Regions from separate parts of the Actinobacillus equuli genome, predicted to be linked through region 2. Evidence: riboswitches for the same ligand, from Rfam matches in the RefSeq annotation. Region 2 holds a riboswitch; the other holds the start of a gene.

Region 1 (10,670 bases), 360 kb from region 2:
TACATCACATTCACGATTAAGATATTTTGCAATTCGTCCTGCACTATTGGTCGAAACATCGATCACCATATTCGGTATATGCGCTTTTTTACCCCAATATTTGTTATGCGGTTTTAAGCGAACATATTCATTGGCGACATAATCGTTCAACTGATAGACTCCTGTCCCAACCGGCAATAAATCAAGTTGCGCTAAATTCTCGTCAGCATTTAATTGCAATGCGTATTCTTTAGACAAAATCACCGCATATTGACTGGCTAAATGGGCTAACACCGAATTGTCTGCTTCCACTAAATGAATCTTAACCGTGTAATCGTTCGGTGCAGTAATTTTTTTAATCTTATTTTTTAACGCAACGCTTTCAAAATAAGGGTAATGCGCTAAATTCGCTTTAAATTGATAGGCATAATGTTGATTTTGCTGGAAAGCTGCTCTTCCCCCTTCAGTAAAATCTAATGCGGGTAATTCTTCGACATAGCCAATAATACGGTTAAGAGAGAAAACCACATCTTCCGCATTAAAATTACGTGTCGGCGTAAACCATGACGTGGTATGAAACGCCACTTTACGGCGTAAATGTAATGTAATCACCTTCCCATCATCACTAACACTAAAACGCTCCACCAATGCCGGTTTGAGGGAATTCGATTTCGCATCAAATTCAAATAACTTGTCGTAAATTTGTTCGGTAACGACATTCATATTGGTACCGACATCCGCCTTTTGCGGATTAAAAGAAAACCCTAGTACACCGGTACAATAAACAAGGCTTTCATTACGCAGTTCTTTAGGAATTCTCGGTGCTGCAAAAGCGGTCGAATTTAATCCGAAAATTGCAAAAATCATCCCTAATTTTACCGCTTTACCGATAAAAGCTTTCATAATATTTACACCTTGTTACTTACTGATACCGTAGGCTCGCAATTTATTCGCCACCGCCGTATGCGAAATCCCCAAACGTTGTGCAAGCTTTCGCGTACTTGGATATTGCGCATAAAACTTGCGTAATAATGTTGCTTCAAAGCGGTTGACCAATTCTTCTAATGTTTCACCGTTATCCGCAATTTGAATATCATCCGATTTCGGCTGATGATGCGGTAAATTGAGATCTTTCACCGCTAAACGATAGCTATGCGCAAGAGTACAAGCTCGATAAATTGCGTTGTATAACTCACGTAAATTGCCCGGCCAATGGTAGTCTTTGAGCGCTTGTAAAAAATCGTTATCGTACTCTAATTTACTAATCCCTAATTGCTCACTGACTTGCGTAATAAAACGATCCGCCAAACGCGGAATATCCGCATGACGCTCACGTAACGGCGGTAAATCTAATGTCAGAACATTCAAACGATGATATAAGTCCTCTCGAACTTTCCCTTCCGCCACTAATAGCGAAAGTGCTTTTTGTGAAGTACAAATCACACGAACATCGACATGAACTTCTTTATCTTCACCTACACGGCGAAACGATCCGTCATTCAAGAAACGTAGCAATTTTGCTTGCATTTCGAGTGATAGCTCTGCAATCGAGTCTAATAACACCGTCCCGCCATTAGCATACTCAAAAAAGCCGATGTTTTCTTTGCCGTTTCCTCGATGACCGAACATTTCGGTTTCCGCTTCATCCGCCGGCAGTCCCGCACAATTGACCGCAATAAACTTATGCGCTCTGCGGCCACTCAGCTCATGACAAGCTTTGGCAAACACATCTTTACCGGTACCGGTTTCACCCTGAATCAATAAAGGCGCATCTAACAATGCGAATTTCTTCGCCTGAGCAATCACGGCTTTCATATTTTCACTTTCCGCAATCAAATGAGAAAAACCTGCCGTATTTTCGGTAAATTCAGCCTTAGTCACCCCTGCAAGCGGTCTAATTTCAGTCAAAATTTGCACCTGTTGTAAATCCGATAACAAATCAAACTTAGCTTGTATTCCCGATTCAGTGAATGTGATATTTTGAATCGATTGATTCTGTTTAGCCGAGAAATGCATCAAAGCTTCGGTAACCGTTAGTTTTTCTGTACATTCAATCAATAATTGCATAAGAAACTCACCTTGTATCCACTAGGATTAACAAATAATTACGCATAATCATACTCTGAAAAAGCTTTTTTGGAAACTTTTGTTTACAAATCGTTTCAGAAAAATTCAGTTCATTTTTATTTACTTTATATCAACAATCCCCTACACTTTTATGAACTTCACTCCATGGCAAACGCCAAAAATGAGTGATTTAGTTTACAAATTTTTAATAAGGGACCTTTTATGTACTTAGAACAAATTAAAGCAGAGCTACAAGAAGCGGCTGACGTACTCGATAAATTTATGAATGATGAAAATAATATTAAGCTCATTCAAGAAGCTGCACTTTTAATCTCAAATAGCTTTAAGCAAGGTGGTAAAGTGTTGTCTTGCGGTAATGGCGGTTCACACTGTGATGCAATGCATTTTGCAGAAGAGCTAACCGGTCGCTACCGTGAAAATCGCCCGGGTTATCCGGCTATCGCAATTTCGGATGTAAGTCACTTAAGCTGTGTAAGTAACGATTTCGGTTATGAATATGTATTTTCTCGTTATTTAGAAGCGGTAGGCCAAAAAGGCGATGTATTATTTGGCTTATCAACTTCCGGCAATTCTAAAAACGTGCTTAATGCGATCAAAGTCGCGAAAGAAAAAGGTATGAAAGTGATTGCGATGACGGGCAAAGACGGTGGTCAAATGGCTGGTTTAGCGGATGTAGAAATTCGTGTACCACACTTCCGTTATGCGGACCGCACTCAAGAAATCCATATTAAAGTTATTCATATTTTAATGATGTTAATTGAATTCGAAATGGCAAAAGAAGCTTAATTTCAATACTTAAAAAGGCGTTCAAATGAACGCCTTTTATCTTGTGACAAGCGGTTAAATTTCGCTATCTTTTTGCAAACAACTAAACCCTCATGTCTGCCCTTAATTAAGATCAGCTTTCTCAATCATTTTATAAGGTACTCTTAACACACGATCTTTTAGCTGCCATGCTGTTCCTTCATCTGCTTTTTTCCCTTTCGCTAAATTCTCACTAAAAGCAAGAATCGCTTTGCTCTGACTCACCCAGTCATTTTGAATTGTACCGGCTAACGCTCCCATTTTAATTAAATTTAATGCGGCAGGGATTCCGTCAACACCATAGATAGGTACAAGTTTTCCCTGTGTTGCGGCGGCTTCCAATGCACCGATAGCCATTGCATCATTATTCGCAACAATTACCTCAATTTTTTCTTTATGCGGTGTCGCAAACCATGCACTCACTTTTTCTTTTGCCATACCGGTTTGCCATTGTGCCGACTCTAACGCTAGCATTTGCGAACCGGGAATGAGTTGCTCTAATTGTTGCGATACCACTCTGGTTCGTAATTCTGCATCGGGATGTCCATTTTCCCCTTTTAACACCGCATATTGGATTTTACCGTCTTTATTCAAATCATATTGAGGGTTGGCTTTCCATTGTTTGGCTATCATTTCCGCTTGTAATTTTGCTATTTCACTCGGATCTGAACCGATATAATAAACATTATCATAGCTATCTAACGCCTGACGTCCCGGATCTTTATTGAATAAAATAATCGGTACGTTACGATCTATTGCCTTCCCAATAACCGTACGCCAAGCATTCTGATCCACTAAATTTACCGCTAATACTTTAACTTTCTGTTCAAGCAATGTTTCAACTTGGTTGTTTTGCACAAATTGTGAATTTTGCGCATCGTTCATTAATATGGAAAGCTGATGTTTATTCGCATTTTTTTCTAACTCGCCGCGCATCAAATGAATAAAATTATCGTCATAGCGATAAAGCGTTACACCGATTTTATCTTGAGCCATACCTGTATTTGCCACACTGATGCCTAAACTTGCAATTAAAGAATAAACCATTACATTTTTCATAATATGCTCCCCGTATTTTAAATTTACAGCATTTTATGCTGCTTAAAACTTGATTTGATACTACACCGATTAGTATAGAAATAATGTGAGCTAGTTCACAAAACATGCAATTTAATCGTTTGCGTTGTACAAAAACGCCAGAAAATAGCAACAAAAAAGCGGTGTAATTTGCAAAAAATTTTGTAAATTACACCGCTTGATTTTGATTATTTAAATTATTTTACTGACTTTCTCGACAATAAAATTAATACGAACATCATTGCACCTGTTGCCGTAAAACCAAATAATGCCGATTCAGTGAAACCAACCACTAAGTAACCAACAATAGCTGCCACCGCAACTAATAATGCATAAGGTAACTGCGAGGTAACATGGTCAATATGATTACATTGCGCACCGGTTGAAGATAAGATTGTCGTATCCGAAATTGGCGAACAGTGATCACCACAAACCGCACCAGCCATCACCGCTGACATACATGGAATTAATAAGCCGGTATCCACATTGATTGCCATACCTGCCGCAATCGGTAACATAATACCGAATGTTCCCCAGCTGGTTCCTGTCGCGAATGCCATTACAGTGGCTAATACAAATAAAATCGCCGGTAAAAATGCCGGATCAATATTACCCGCTACTAATGTAGAAAGGTAATCACCGGTGTGCATGTCTTTTACAACGCTACTAATCAACCATGCAAGCATTAAAATTGCAATCGCACCGAACATTGATTTACAACCGCTCCAAATCGCTTTTGGATAATCTGCAGCATTAATCAAACCTAATGTACATAACATTACCGCTAGAACACCTGCAAAGCCACCGATCACTAACGAAAGATTTACATTCGTGTTTTCAAATGCACCCAATAAACTAAACGTTTCTAATGCTTGTGCACCGGTATAAATCATTGATGAAACGGTTGTCACCAGCAATACCAAAATCGGAATAATTAATGCATAGACTCTACCGTTAGTTTCAGTCGTTTCATCTTGCGCATGATGTTCCGAAGCTTGAGCTGAACGCTCAAAACGTGCCATTGAGCCTATATCAAATGAACTATAGGAAACAAAAAAGACTAATAATAATGCAAAAATCGCATAAAAGTTCATAGCGCTCATTGAGATAAACGCACTCATTGCCGTATATTCAGTGATATTGTAAGTAACTAATAAGCCTCCAATAGTCGCAATAATAGATGCCCCCCAGCTTGATACCGGCATTAATACACACATTGGCGCGGCGGTAGAATCTAAAATATAAGCAAGTTTCGCGCGAGACACTTTAAATTTATCCGTTACAGGACGAGCGATTGCACCAACCGCTAAACTATGGAAATAATCATCAATAAAAGTAACGAATACTAAACAAGCCGTCAGTAATTTTGCGCCACGTCTATCTTTAATATGTTTTCTCGCCCAATTTGCGAAAGCTTGATTACTGCCCGAATAAGTGAGTAATGAAGTAAATATACCTAATAAAAGTAAGAAAATAATAATTTGTAATTTACCTAATGACCATTCACCATCCGAATAAACTAAACCGACTGCAATATTCTTTAAATAAAAGAAACCATCAATAAATTCCGGTGCGAGCATAAATGCGCCGACTAAAATCCCCACCCCTAAAGAAAATAAAACTTTACGAGTAGCGATAGCTAAAATTAGCGCAAGTGCTGCAGGTGCAATTGACCATATAGAACTTGAATAATCAACTAAATTCATAAAACCTCTAAAAATATAACTTTGTAATGAAATTGCAAGTCAAACAAAGAAGAGGATCTACTGAAACGAGTTATGCGAATTGCATAATATAAAAGGTGGGCAATATGAATAAGAAAAATATGAACCAACCCTAACAGTAGCACTCCGTAACAATTGATGTTACGACAGTGTCGTCCCTTTCGGTAACGACCCCAACCAATTAAGATGACGCTTAACTGATTTCGGCAAATACGCCTTTCCTTCTTCCTCATCGTTTTCCACTCAGAAAAAATACTTATCGGATTTGCACCTCTACAATTTGTAGGACTCTGTAAGATTACCTTAATATCGAATGCTTGCCAATAGCTAAATTCAACTATTTAAGCAGGATTAATAGTTAAATCATTCAAATAGAGGTCTTATCTCAAGCAATTAGATTATATTCAATAAATTATTTGTTTACCTTAAAAATATATTCCGCTAATATATGTGCAATTCTGGAGTATTTCTTCTTTCTAGAATTCATACAATAACTAAATTATTATATTTTAAATATGGTCTTTATTTGGAGATGAAAATGTCTGATATCTTAAAAACGTTATCAAATATTCGCAGCTTACGTGTAATCGCAAGAGAAACTTCATTAGAACAATTAGAATCTTTATTAGAAAAAGTTTCTATTGTTGTTGAAGAAAAACGTCAAGCAGTACGCGCGCAAGAACTCGAACAAGCTAAATTTATGGAAGGTCTTAACAAGTATAAAGAATTACTTGAAAAAGACGGTATTTCTGCTGAAGAATTGGCTGTTTTACTCGGTAGTGTGTCTGAGCGTAAAAAACGTGAACCACGTCCACCTCGCCCTGCGAAATATAAATTTATTGATGAAAACGGTAATGAAAAAACTTGGACGGGTCAAGGTCGTACACCGAGTCCAATCCAAAAAGCATTAAATGCAGGCAAATCATTAGAAGATTTTGCTATTTAATCAACATCTCATTATAAGGGGGCGATTTAGCCCCCTATTTTTTACCTCAAACTAAGTATTTATTTAAATAAAACTTTCGTTTTGAAATATAACTCGAAATATTCAAAAGATATTATTATTTCATTTATTAAGTTAAATATTATTTTATTTAATAAATTAAATATATATTTCACTTATTAAATTCCTCTCTTATATTATTTATAGCTTATCCAATAATATTTACTAAATTTAAGCATTATAAATACCCTGTCTTCCTATACATACCTTCTACCACTTACTAGTGCTAACCATTTAGGGTTAATTTTAAATTTATGTTAAAATCTGCATTTTTTTGTTGTTTTATTTTTAAGCAATTAAACAATAAAAGTGTGATCATGCTCATAATTTGAAACAAACACACTATTCTTTTACAAAAACTCACATACAATGCTCATACCCCAAAAGTTAACATTTTTTTAACTTATAACATCATTATCGCTTTGCGAGGTTTTTATGGCTCTCTTCCTTAGTATATTTCCAATTGTTTTACTCATTTACTTAATGGTAAAACGTAACGCATTACCATCCTATGTCGCTCTTCCTTGGGTTGCCGTAGTGGTTTTAATTATTCACCTTTTATTCTTTGCCACGGATATTACTGTTATCAGTGCAAATATCGCTTCAGCGATAATGTCGGTATTAACCCCAATTACCGTTATTTTTGGTGCGATTCTATTTAACCGTTTCTCTGAAGCATCAGGTGTGACTAACACATTACGTAAATGGCTAGGTACGATTAACCCTAATCCGGTTGCACAGCTTATGATTATCGGTTGGGCATTTGCATTTATGATCGAAGGTGCGAGTGGTTTCGGTACGCCGGCAGCAATTGCAGCCCCAATTCTCGTAGGTTTAGGCTTTAATCCGATTAAAGTAGCTATTCTGGCATTAGTAATGAACTCTGTCCCGGTATCATTCGGGGCGGTAGGTACGCCAACTTGGTTCGGTTTCGGTTCATTAAATTTAGCCGAAGCACAAATTCTTGAAATCGGTTCAATGACAGCGCTTATCCATGCCTTTGCAGCATTAGTGATTCCAGTAATTGCACTAAGCTTTATCGTAAGCTGGAAAGAAATTCGTCAAAATATCGTATTCATTTACTTAAGCGTATTTGCTTGTGTAATTCCTTATTTCTTCCTTGCACAAGTAAACTATGAGTTCCCATCATTAGTCGGTGGTGCAATCGGTATGTTTATTTCAATTTTCCTTGCCAATAAAGGCGTAGGCTTAGCAAAAGTTGAAAATACTTTAGAAGGTTCTGTACCACTAAAAGAAGTGGCAAAAGCTCTACTTCCAACCGGCTTATTAATTGGTTTCTTAATCGTAACTCGTATCCAACAGTTACCGTTTAAAGCAATGATGAACGACACTACAACTTGGATCAGCACTCAATTAGGTTCATTAGGTCAATTTGAAATCAGTGAAGGTTTAATCTTTAGCTTAAAAAATATCTTTGGTACGACCGTAAGTGCAAATTATAAATTACTTTATGTACCTGCATTAATTCCGTTCGTCATTACCGTATTAATTTGTATTCCGTTATTTGCTTTAAGCGGTGCTAAAGTGAAAGAAGTATTTTCAGGTAGCTTCAAACAAACGAAAAACCCGTTTATCGCATTAGTCGGTGCGTTAATCATGGTGAACTTAATGTTAGTCGGTAACGACGGCTCAATGGTAAAAATCATCGGTAAGAGCTTTGCTGCGGCAACCGGTGAATATTGGACAATCTTCGCTTCATACTTAGGTGCGGTAGGTGCGTTCTTCTCCGGTTCTAACACGGTTTCTAACTTAACCTTCGGTAGCGTACAGTTATCAACCGCAGAAATTACCGGTTTATCCACCTCATTAGTACTTGCATTACAATCCGTAGGCGGTGCAATGGGTAACATGGTATGTATTAACAATATCGTTGCGGTAAACTCTGTATTGAATATCCAAAACCAAGAAGGTGCGATTATTAAGAAAACTGTAGTACCAATGTTTATCTACGGTGTTATCGCTGCCGTTGTTGCATTAACAGTTATTCCTCTCTTCTTTAACGTTTAACATTAAAGTAGTAGAGCAAAAAGATAGCAAGGCGTGCTACACTACGCCTTGTTTAAGCGGTTAAATTTAACCTCTTTTTTACAAATTATTAATCAAAAGGAAGTCCAACGACTTCCTTTTGTCATTTATAGCTTTCTAAATACGATTATTTCTTATTTTTATTTAAGTGGGAGTTCTTTATGAACGTAAATTTCTATGTCACCTGTATTGCAGATATCGTCAAAGCAGGTGTGGCAAAAAACAGTGTATTATTACTTGAAAAACTTGGCTGTAATGTCATTTTCTTAGAAAAACAAGGCTGCTGCGGACAACCGGCAATTAACAGCGGTTATGCAAAAGAAGCGATTAGCGGTATGAAAACACTGGTAGAAACCTTTGAAGTCAATGACTACCCTATCGTTGCACCAGCCGGTTCTTGTGTTTATGCCATTAAGAATTATCCTGAATACTTCAATCGCTTCGGCGAAGCTGAATGGGCGAAACGCGCGGAAAAAGTCGCCGCACGTTTTTACGACTTGACTGATTTTATCGTGAACGTTTTAAAAGTAGAAAACGTTGGCGCTCGCCTTACCGGTAAAGCGGTTTACCACCCTTCTTGCAGCTTAACTCGCAAACTCGGTGTTGTGAATGAACCTCTCACGCTTCTACAAAATGTTAAAGGTTTAGAACTTTTACCTATCCATAACCAACAAACTTGCTGCGGTTTCGGTGGCACATTCTCAGTAAAAATGGCTGAAATCTCAGGCGAAATGGTTACTGAAAAAGTTGTAAATATTACCGAAGTAGAACCTGAATATTTAGTTGGCGCAGACGTTAGCTGTTTAATGAATATTGCCGGTCGTTTAAGCCGTGAAGGTAAAAACGTAAAAGTTATGCATATTGCAGAAGTCTTAATGCAAGAATAAAAAGGGGAATTGCCAATGTCACATTTACAAACAAGTACACTCCCGTTTAAACAACGTGTTGAACAACAAGTACATAATGAAGTAATGCGTAAAGCGGTCGTGAAAGCACAAGAAACGATCGGTGCAAACCGCCAAAAAATGGTGGATGAGTTAGGTCATTGGGAAGAATGGCGTGATCTATCAAAACAATTCCGTAATCACGTACTTGCGAACCTAGATGCTTATTTATATCAATTAAGTGAGAAAGTAACGCAAAACGGCGGTAAAGTATTCTTCGCAGAAACAGCGGAAGAAGCAAGTGAGTATATCCGTAAAGTTGCGCTTGAGAAAAAAGCGAAGACTATCGTTAAATCAAAATCAATGGTAACCGAAGAAATCGGCTTAAACCACGTGTTAGAAGCGGAAGGCATGAAAGTGGTTGAAACCGACTTAGGTGAATATTTATTACAAATCGTAGGTGACAAACCTTCGCATATCGTGGTACCGGCGATCCACAAAGATCGTCACCGTATCCGTAAAGAATTACATGAAGTATTAGGTTACGAAGGTACCGAGCAACCAGAAGAAATGAATGCTTTCGTACGTAAAACGTTACGTAAAGACTTCTTAGAAGCAGATATCGGTATATCAGGTTGTAACTTTGCCGTACCGGAAACCGGCTCTGTGTGTTTAGTCACCAATGAAGGTAACTTACGTTTAGCGACAACCTTACCAAAAACGCATATTGCAGTAATGGGGATGGAGCGTTTAGCACCGACATTCAAAGAAGTAGACGTGCTGATGACGATGCTTTGCCGTAGTGCAGTAGGTGCAAAACTGACCGCATATAACACGTGGCTAACCGGTCCTCGTCTTGAAGGCGAAACGGATGGACCGGAAGATTTCCACCTTGTTATCGTAGATAACGGTCGTTCAAAAATCTTAGAAAGCGAATTCCAAGAAGTTTTACGCTGTATCCGTTGTGGTGCGTGTTTAAATACTTGTCCGGCTTACCGTCAAATCGGTGGTCACGGCTACGGTTCTATCTATCCGGGCCCAATCGGTGCAGTAATTTCACCATTA
Region 2 (10,670 bases):
CTGCTTGGTAAGGAGAAAGGGATTTCACGCCCTCATTGGCGATGTTGATAAATTGCATTTTTACCTCTGTAACATTATTTTTATTGAGTTGTTGGATTGTATTAGAGAATTTTAATCTTTACCAGTAAAAAATACGTTACAGATGGAAAGATATTAATACACGATTAATTCTTCAGCTAGCTGGCGTAAAATCATATCCATAAAAAAGGCTATCCCACCGGATAGCCTCAGTAATATTTTAAAGATTATGCATTTTCTTGTGCAAATTTATCCATAAATTGGATTAATGCTTCTACACCTTCAATCGGCATTGCGTTATAAATTGACGCACGCATACCGCCTAATACTTTGTGTCCTTTTAAGGCGTGTAACCCGCAAGCGGTCGCTTCCGCCACAAATTTTGCATTTAACTCATCATCATCAGTGGTAAATGTCACATTCATTACCGAACGATTTGCTTCCGCAATATAATTACGATAGAAAGAACTGTTGTTCAAGTAGTTATAAAGTAATTCCGCTTTTGCCGCATTACGTTTTTCAACCGCCGCCAAACCGCCCTCTTTGATTAAATGTTTAAATACTAGTGAACATAAATACCAAGCGAATGTAGGTGGTGTATTAATCATCGAATCAGCATTGACTTGTGTTTCATAGTTCCAAATCGAAGGGGTTGCCGTGCGAGCTTTACCAATCAGATCTTCACGTACAATCACAATCGTAATACCTGCCGGCCCCAGGTTTTTTTGCGCACCTGCATAAATTAAACCAAATTTGCTGATATCAATTTGAGTTGAAAGAATATCAGACGACATATCTGCGACCAATACCGCATTGCCCACATTTGGGATCTGCTTAATTTGCACACCGGTTATCGTTTCATTTGTGCAATAATGAACATAATCATACTGTTCGGCAATATCACTAAAATCGGTACGGGTTACCGCAATCACGCCATTTTGATCTTTTTCAACGATATTAATTTCATCAATTTCACAGAAATTACGTGCTTCTTTTGCCGCCATCCCCGACCAATGACCGCTATTGAGATAAAGTGCTTTACCCTTTGCTCCAATTAAGTTCATTGGCACTGCAGCAAATTGCCCACGTGCACCGCCTTGCAAAAACAGAATTTTATAATTTTGCGGAATGTTATAAACCTCACGAAAATCTTGCTCAGATTGCGTTGCAAGTTCCATAAAAAACTTACCGCGATGGCTAACTTCCATCACCGAAGTACCTTGGTTTTGCCAATTTAATAATTCTTGTTGCGCTTGTTCTAAAACGGCTTTTGGCATCATTGCCGGGCCTGCACTGAAATTATAAACTTGTGTCATTGTGTTTGCCTCTTATGTTTCTTTAAAACGGATTCGATCATTCTAGCGAAAACATTCGTCATTTTGAAAGCACTTTTTTAGATAAAAAAATAAAGCGGTTAAATTTGCAAAAAATTCTGCAAATTTAACCGCTTGTAAAACAAAAATTATCGGCCGTGAACACGTTGTTCCAAAATCACATCCAACGTTTTTTGTTTTTGTTGAATTGATTTTTCCGGCTCTGCTTTAACTAATAAAGCGTAGATAAGATCTAACACGAACAATTGTGACATTTTAGTACCGATAGAATCGCCCTGCATATGCCCCTGGCGATTGCCGTTAATCAATACATAATCAGCAACATTGGTGATGGGTGAACGAATATGGTGAGTAATCGCCACGGTTTTCGCATTATTTTTACGCGCAATACGCAACGAGCTAATTACCTCATCTGAATAACCCGAATGGCTGATCCCAATCACCACATCACCCTCACGTAACAACGACGCTTGCATATACATAAAGTGGTTATTGGTTACCGCATCGGTCTGTAAGCCGATACGCATCAATTTATGTTTGGCATCTTCCGCGGTCAAACCTGAAGAACCTACACCAAACAAGAAAATTCGTTGCGCCTTTTGCAGTTCTTTCACCACATTTTCTAATTCTTGAAAATCGAGCAAATTGATTGTTTCGGCAATCACGTTGTTCAAGCTACTTTGTAATTTAATCGCAATTTCTTTCGGTGTATCGGTTTCCGACACATCCGTATCAAAAATTGAGTTACTTTGCTTTTCTTGGGTCGCCAATTCAATGGCTAAATCCAATTTAAAATCGGTATAGCCTTTAAAACCTAAAGTACGACAAAATCGGATAAATGTCGCTTCACCGACATCAAGTTGTTTCGCTACTTCAGATAATGAGTTCTGACTGAGGATCTCTGGTTGAGCCAAAATCGCCGAGGCAATTTTCTTCTCTGTTTTAGTTAAACTGGTTTGTAATGCGCCGATAGTATCTAATATTTTTCCTCGAGCAGACATAACTGCCTCCTACAAATAACTGACAGGGACTTTAACAACTAATTTTTTCAATAATTTATTTTGACCGTTTACTGCATTGCCCGGTTTATGCGGTTCATAAGGTAAAAAGATGGCAAACATATTTGGCTGTAATACAAGCTCATTTTTATGCTCAATCGCATCCGTTAACTGATAATCGTCTTCGTCACGATACTCATCGAATTTCGCTAAATTAGGTTCACCTAAGCCATACTCAATCATTTCTTCACCGGAAATTAATAATTGAATATCAATAAATTTGCGGTGCATTTCCGCTTTCTTTTCTTCAGCCGGACTGGTTTCAAATTCCATCACGTTCATTCGAACGCCCTCTTCAAGATCTTGCCAACCTAGCGGAAGATTAACTAAATCCAATGTCTTCAACTTTTCGCATAAACGCACAAAAACAGGCGGTAACGATTTAGCGTAGTCCGCTCGAGATAAATCACCTAATAACATATCGCTCCCTTACAATAATAAATTTATCAATGCTGTTTTAGTTCAACAGCCACTCCATAAATGAAGATATACTCCAGTATGTATAGCGTAAAGATTTATCCGCTAAATAACAAGCGGGAAAATAAGAAAATGAGAACTAGATCAAATTTTATAAAAATGAAGGCATAGACCCTATTCTGTCTATGCCTTCATCATATTTTTATTCCGTTTTTAATGCTAAATCAAGCTGTATCAAACATTTTTGTTCTTCTTCCAGCTCAGCTAAAATCAGCGGGTTTTGAGTCAAAAAGCCGGGTTCAAACTGCAATAACCACTCATTATTGTTAATCGTTAATTTCACCGATTTCGGCTCTACCGTCGCTTGGCGAGGGCGATTAAGCAACACCGCCAGACGAAATAAACGTAATAATGTCATAATATCTCGGTGTTGATAGCGGTTAGTACTGCGAATTTCACTCCGTTTGAAGCTCTTTAAATGAAAACGCATCAACATCGCCAATAAATGCTGTTGCTCGGAATCAAAACCCGGTAAATCGCTATGTGCAATAATATAAGCGGAATGACGATGTACACTATTATGATTAATAACGATACCGATTTCATGCAGTAAACTCGCCCATTTCAACATACTACATAGCTCGGCAACTTGGCGGCGATTGCGCCAACTTTTAACTTGTTCAAATAGCATCAGTGCCGTGTGTTCCACTCTATTGGCTTGTTGTTGATCAATGTTAAATTGCTCTGCCAGTGCTTCTGCCGTTCTTTGGCGAATATCCCCGACTTGGAAGCTCTTTTCTAAGCCGTACATAACACCTTCACGAATCGCCCCGTTTGAATAACGCATCGATTCAATTCTAAAGGTATGAAATAGCGCTAATAAAATCGCTAAGCCCGGGATCAGTACATCCGCTCGTTCTTCAATTAAACCTTTTAACTGGATCTCGTTTAAGGAATTAAATTGCAAGCAAATATCAATTAAATTCTGTAAGCGTTCTTCCGTAATTAACCCGTCTCGATACCCGTTGGCAATCAACACTTTCTGCACGGTTTTAATCGTCCCCGAAGATCCCAATACATTTTGCCAACCTAATTGGCGGTATTCCCAAGCAAGATCCTCAATTTTTTCCATCGCCGTTTGGTAAGCATTATCAAATCGCTCAATCGTCAGTTCACCACGAGGGAAAAATCGATTTGCAAAGCTCACACAGCCCATATGACGGCTTTCCGCTCTTAATGGAGTGAAATCATCACCGATCGTCATTTCCGTTGAGCCACCACCGATGTCAACCACTAATTTTCGGCCTTTTTCCGGCTGAGTATGACTCACACCGGAATAGATCAAACGAGCTTCTTCTTGTCCGGAAATAATTTGAATCGGGTACGGAAACACTTGCGCCGCTTGTTTTAAAAATTCATCGTTATTGATCGCTCGGCGCAAGGTATAAGTTCCGACCACTTTCACATTTTCCGCCGAAAAACCTTGTAAACGGTCTGCAAATAACGCTAAACATTCCACACCTCTCGTAATAGCCTCTTGGCTCAAGATTCGGTGTTCATCTAAACCGTCCGCCAAACGCACTCGACGTTTCAAACGCGAAAGTATTTGGATTGAGCCATTTACAATGCGCGCAACAATCATATGAAAGCTGTTCGAACCCAAATCAATAGCGGCAAATTCTCTAGGCACAGACTGTTTAACTGACGATTGCATTGAAGATGACATAAAATATCCTTATAAACCGAGCGAATAAATATCAAGATTTTATCACTTTTAATACAAATCTATCGACAAATTCTTCATTATTTTAAAAATTTTGATGTTTATTTATGCAAATAAACAAACCCTTGAGAAACATTTTGACGAATTTGTTTAAAAGGTCTAGGATTTATACTAATTTATTTTCACTAACCAAGAGGGTTCTCAAATGGCTGATGTAAAAAAACAAGCATTCCAAGATATGTTGGATTATGTTCATCTTTATCGTTTAAAAAATAAATTACATCGTGAAACTGCGGATAATGATCGTAAAATCCGTGATAACCAAAAACGTGTATTGTTATTAGATAACTTAAATCAATACATCAATGATTCAATGACCGTTGAAGAGATCCGAGCAATTATCGCGAATATGCGTGACGACTACGAAAACCGTGTTGATGATTACATGATCCGCAATGCGGAACTATCAAAACAACGCCGTGAAATTCGTCAAAAAATGGCTGCACATAAAAGTGCCACTCCGGTAAAAGACGAGAAATAATTAATCTCCCTGAAAGCGGTTGGATCCACTTAATTTTTTGCAAATTAAGTTTAAAGATCTGACCTCTTTTATTTTTATCTGAAATAATCCGTAAATTAGCCCATTCCTTAAGCATTCTTTTCATTCAGAATAAATATCGTTTGACACCACTTTAATAAAAAGGTATTTCTATACAGGCTTTTCAAAATTGAAAAGAAGTAATGAATTTATTCATTGCGGGAGAGGCGCAACACTCAGGCAGTTTAATCTAAGGCAACTAGGGCCGTTTGAGGATTAAATGATGGGAGTGCTTGCCGAGGTGTGAATTCACTAGACTGGAATGAACATCGGCTGAGTCAGGTTGAATCCTATCAGCTGTCATTTAACACAAGTTTAAATGGAGTGCTCTGATTAATTGGTTCCTAAATCAAACCGCCTAATCTACTCAAATTTCCTTTCGAATATCCACTACACAACGTCATCTATTATTTTTGATTTATAGGAAATTCTTATTATGTCTCATCTTTCGGTTGCTAAATTTGGTGGCACTAGCGTAGCTAATTTTGAAGCAATGACTTCTTGTGCAAACATCGTAACAGCGGACGCTAATACACGTGTTGTGGTACTTTCTGCATCAGCTGGCGTAACTAATTATTTAGTAGAATTGGCAAACGGTTGCGAAAAAGAACGCCGTGACGAAATTTTAAATGCAGTGCGTACAATTCAATATAACATTATTGAAAAATTACAAAATCAAAGCGAAATTTCTGCTGAAATTGATGAATTATTACAACATATCAGCGCATTAGCCGAATCAGCAAGCCTTGCGACATCTAACGCTTTAACCGATGAATTAATCTGTCACGGTGAAATGATGTCGACCAAAATTTTCACTCAACTTTTAAAAGAACGTAATTTCCCTGCAGTATGGGTAGATGTACGTGACGTTGTAGCAACAAACAGTAATTATGGCAAGGCTGCACCAAATGATGAGAAGACTCAACAACAATCTGACGAAGTAATTAAGCCGTTAATCGCTGCAGGTAACGTAGTGATCACCCAAGGCTTTATCGGTCGAGATGATGAAGGTAAAACAACTACATTAGGTCGTGGCGGTTCAGACTACTCTGCAGCACTATTAGCGGAAGTATTAAATGCGAATGATGTATTAATTTGGACGGACGTACCGGGTATTTACACAACCGATCCACGTGTTGTACCAAATGCACAGCGCATTGATACGATGGCCTTTAATGAAGCGGCGGAAATGGCAACTTTCGGAGCTAAAGTATTACACCCTGCAACTTTATTACCGGCTGTGCGTAGCAACATTCCGGTATATGTCGGTTCAAGCAAAGCACCAGAACAAGGCGGTACTTGGGTAACGCGTGATCCACAACCTCGCCCGACTTTCCGTGCAATTGCGTTACGTCGTAACCAAACGTTATTAACGCTTTCTAGCCTTTCAATGCTCCACGCTCAAGGCTTTTTAGCTAACGTGTTTGCAATTCTTGCAAAACACAAAATTTCAGTAGATGTGATTACAACATCTGAAGTAAGCGTTGCATTAACTTTAGATAAAACCGGTTCGGCATCATCAGGCGCAGATATGTTATCCAAAGAACTACTAGATGAACTAAACGCTTATTGCCACGTACAAGTGGAAAACGATCTCGCGCTTGTTGCGATTATCGGTAACAACTTACATACCCAAGCAGGGGTGGCGAAAAAGTTATTCCATACACTTGAAAACTTCAATATCCGTTTAATTAGCTATGGTGCAAGCACAAATAACGTATGTACTCTAGTGAAAAATGAAGAAGCGGATGAAGTGGTTCGTTCACTACACGCAGGTTTATTCGAATAATCCCAACTAAACAAGCGGTTAAATTTGCAAAATTTTTTACAAATTCGACCGCTTGTAATCCATGTTATAAAAAATGCCACAACAAATATTGTGGCATTTTTTATTACTCTCTGAGTTTTTCAATTTCTTGGGTAAACTCTTCAATATCATCAAAGCTAAGGTAAACCGAAGCAAAGCGAATATAAGCGACTTTATCCAACTGTTTTAAGGCATCCATCGCTAAATTTCCCACCAATTTACTCGGGACTTCTCGTTCGCCGGTCGATTGTAGCTGAATAATAATTTTGCTAATTGCTTTTTCAAGATCATCGGCACTTACCGGACGCTTTTCTAACGCACGGCTTAAACTGACTCGTAACTTATTCGCATCAAACGGCACTCGGTTACCGTTATTTTTCACAATATAAGGCACAACCAATTCAGCCGATTCAAAAGTCGTAAAACGCTCTTTACAGCTAATACATTCACGACGGCGGCGAATTTGGTAACCGTCCGCCGCTAAACGTGAATCAACAACTTTTGTATCCTCTGCAGCACAAAACGGACAACGCATTACGCTTCTCCTCTATTTTGTTCAAGAAATGTTTTTAATAAATTTTCCGGTGGCGGTGGCATTTGTAAAAAAAAGCCTTGTGTTTGAATCGCTTGCAAAACTTCTTCGTTTTTTGACCGCTTGAGTTGCTTTTCACCATTTAAATTAAATAGCATCACAAATTGCGGCTTACCAAACATTTGGCGTAATTCCTCCGGTACGCTATCAAATTGATCGCGCTTTGCTACATAAAGAAACATTCCTTCTCTTTTCGGGCTTTTATAAATTGCACAAAGATTAGTACTCATCGTCATAGGCTCCGCCTGTATAGTTATCAAATCTTGAATATTGACCTTGGAAAGTTAAACGAACTCGTCCAATCGGGCCGTTACGTTGCTTACCGATAATAATTTCGGCAATCCCTTTTAAATCGGAATTATCGTTATACACTTCATCACGATAAATAAACATAATTAAGTCCGCATCTTGCTCGATAGAGCCGGATTCACGTAAATCCGAGTTTACCGGACGTTTATCGGCACGCTGTTCCAAGCTTCGGTTTAACTGAGAAAGTGCTACAACCGGCACTTGTAATTCTTTCGCTAAAGCTTTGAGAGAACGAGAAATCTCAGCAATCTCGAGAGTTCGGTTATCAGAAAATGCCGGCGCACGCATTAACTGCAAATAATCCACCATGATCATACTTAACCCGCCATTCTCACGATACACTCGTCTTGCACGCGAACGTAATTCGGTTGGTGTTAAACCGGAACTGTCATCAATATAGATATTTTTACGCTCTTGTAAAATAGCCATCGTGCTGGATATTTTCGCCCAATCTTCATCATCATGAATCTGCCCGGTTCGGATCTTGGTTTGATCCACGCGAGAAAGCGAAGCTAACATACGCATCATAATTTGGTCTGCTGGCATCTCAAGGCTGAAAATTAAGACTGGTTTTGCCGGTTTTTTACGAGGGTTACCGTATTCATCTAAATCATTCGGATCTTCCACATCTACCAATGAGGCATTTTCACATAAGTTCATTGCAAACGTAGTTTTACCCATTGACGGACGCGCCGCAACGATAATTAAATCCGAGGGCTGTAAACCTGCGGTCTTTTTGTTTAAATCAATAAAACCGGTTGAAACGCCCGTTACCCCGCCGTTATGACGATTTTTTGAAAGCATTTCGATACGAGCAAGCGTATTAATTAAGATATCGTCGATCTTCTGCGGCCCTTCATTGCTGGTATTACGCTTTTCAGCAATTTCGAATACGATACGTTCCGCTTCATCTAAAACTTCTTTCGCATTTCTGCCTTTCGTATGGTACGCCATTTCTGCAATTTGATTGCCCGCCGTAATCACACCACGCAAATCTGATCGATCTCGCACAATATCCGCATAAGCAAGAATATTGGCTGCACTTGGCGTATTCTTAGAAAGTTCGGCTAAATAAGCGAAGCCACCTACATCTTGTAATACGCCCTTATCTTTTAAAGCCTGATCCAACGTAATAATATCAATCGGCTGATTATTACGTACCAACTCTACCATTTGCTCAAAAATAGTTCGGTGTGCGTAATTATAAAAATCTGTCGGTTGTATACGCTCAGCAACATTATCCCAATGATCATTACTTAGCATAATACCACCCAATACCGCTTGCTCCGCTTCAATAGAATGAGGTGAAATGGCAATTTGCTCGACTTGTTTATCTCTTGCGTTTTCTTTATTTGATGTAGTGTACTCAGCCATTTTATTAAAACTCTACGTGACGAATGAATGATATAAATGTTTAGTTTAACGGAAATTCATCTAAATTGAAATTTGCAATTTCTAATCAAACTCAAGCATATTATTAATTAAAGTCTCTTTACATCACTGAAAATCCGGTTAAAATCATTGAGAATAATTTTCACTTACAGCCATCTATTTTTAGACAGGAAGGATCTATGTTAAAAAAAGCATTTTTTACTTTAACTCTTGCGGCAACACTAACCACATCAGCGTTTGCAAAAGATGTGACGATTCCGACCGCTCGCGGAGAAGTAACATTCACACAAACACCTCATAAAATCGCTGTTTTCGATGCAGCAACCATTGATGTTTTACAACATTTAGGAGTTGAAGTTGCTGGTTCCCCTGATGTTGCCAAAACATTACCATACTTAAAGCCAGCAGTCGCTCAAGCGACTAATATCGGTACGGTTTTTGAGCCAAATTTAGAAACATTAAACGGTTTAAAACCGGATTTAATCATTGTTGCAACACGTTCTGCGAAAAAGTTGGATGATGTGAAAACGATTGCAAATGCCATCGATTTAACGCCAAATCCTAAATTGAATACAATTGAAGCCGGTTTAGCAAATTTAGACAGCTTAGGTAAATTATTTGCTAAGCAAGATAAAGCTAACGAATATAAAACTGAAATTGAAACGCTATTAAAAGAAACTCAAGCCGCAGTGAAAGGTAAAGGTAACGGTCTAATTATCATTGTAAATGGCGGAAAAATGTCAGCATTCGGCGAAAAAGGCCGTTTAGGCTGGGTGCATTCGGCACTTGGTATTCCGCTTGCAAAAGCAGATGTTCATAAAAAAGGTACAAGTCACGGTGAACCGATTTCTCATGAATTCTTGCAAAAAATAAATCCGGATTGGCTATTTGTACTTGATCGTACAGCAGCTGTCGGAGAAGAAGGTAAAACAGCACAAGAAATTTTAGATAATGAACTTGTGCACCAAACCAAAGCCTGGAAAAACGGGCAAATTGTTTATTTAAGCAGTGCGGCTTACTTAGCTGCCGGTGGTATTGAGCAAATGCGTACCGATTTAATCAATATTAAAAAAGCATTTTCTAAATAAATTTACTACGCCCTCACGAATGTGAGGGCGATAATTTTACTAACCCTATGTTTTCATTTACTAAATTTAGTTTTTTTTCGCTTTTAGTTCTCAGTTTACTGAGTATGTCTGTGGGTGTCGCCGACTTTCATTGGTCGGCTTTATTATCTGATCCGGAACAAACGCAACTGTTTTTTATCAGTCGTCTTCCTCGTACTCTTGCTATTATTTTAGTCGGCGCAACCTTGAGTGTTGCCGGCATGGTATTACAAATTGTATTAAAAAACCGTTTCATTGAGCCGAGTATGATTGGTGCCAGCCAAAGTGCTGCATTTGGCGTATTAGCTATCAGTCT

What was found. Region 2 has a riboswitch for lysine ahead of lysC (lysine-sensitive aspartokinase 3). Riboswitches for the same ligand answer to the same signal wherever they lie in the genome.
Region 1: another riboswitch for lysine. It lies ahead of EL121_RS01210 (Na+/H+ antiporter NhaC family protein); the one in region 2 lies ahead of lysC (lysine-sensitive aspartokinase 3).

Annotation. Positions count from the first base shown of each region.
Region 1 covers NZ_LR134310.1:257,856-268,525, forward strand. The annotation lists gene EL121_RS01190 (ABC transporter substrate-binding protein) at 1-882, opposite strand, end outside; gene EL121_RS01195 (sigma 54-interacting transcriptional regulator) at 898-2,046, opposite strand; gene lpcA (D-sedoheptulose 7-phosphate isomerase) at 2,269-2,853, shown strand; gene EL121_RS01205 (substrate-binding domain-containing protein) at 2,956-3,930, opposite strand; gene EL121_RS01210 (Na+/H+ antiporter NhaC family protein) at 4,146-5,654, opposite strand; lysine riboswitch at 5,784-5,956, opposite strand; gene EL121_RS01215 (H-NS family histone-like protein) at 6,211-6,618, shown strand; gene EL121_RS01220 (L-lactate permease) at 7,111-8,703, shown strand; gene EL121_RS01225 ((Fe-S)-binding protein) at 8,883-9,608, shown strand; gene EL121_RS01230 (LutB/LldF family L-lactate oxidation iron-sulfur protein) at 9,624-10,670, shown strand, end outside.
Region 2 covers NZ_LR134310.1:2,346,339-2,357,008, reverse strand. The annotation lists gene hisC (histidinol-phosphate transaminase) at 1-58, opposite strand, end outside; gene serC (3-phosphoserine/phosphohydroxythreonine transaminase) at 246-1,334, opposite strand; gene EL121_RS11120 (MurR/RpiR family transcriptional regulator) at 1,481-2,353, opposite strand; gene nanQ (N-acetylneuraminate anomerase) at 2,363-2,830, opposite strand; gene ppx (exopolyphosphatase) at 3,030-4,553, opposite strand; gene EL121_RS11105 (DUF496 family protein) at 4,756-5,091, shown strand; lysine riboswitch at 5,303-5,486, shown strand; gene lysC (lysine-sensitive aspartokinase 3) at 5,585-6,937, shown strand; gene nrdR (transcriptional regulator NrdR) at 7,041-7,490, opposite strand; gene EL121_RS11090 (YcgL domain-containing protein) at 7,490-7,777, opposite strand; gene EL121_RS11085 (replicative DNA helicase) at 7,767-9,230, opposite strand; gene EL121_RS11080 (siderophore ABC transporter substrate-binding protein) at 9,428-10,336, shown strand; gene EL121_RS11075 (ABC transporter permease) at 10,384-10,670, shown strand, end outside.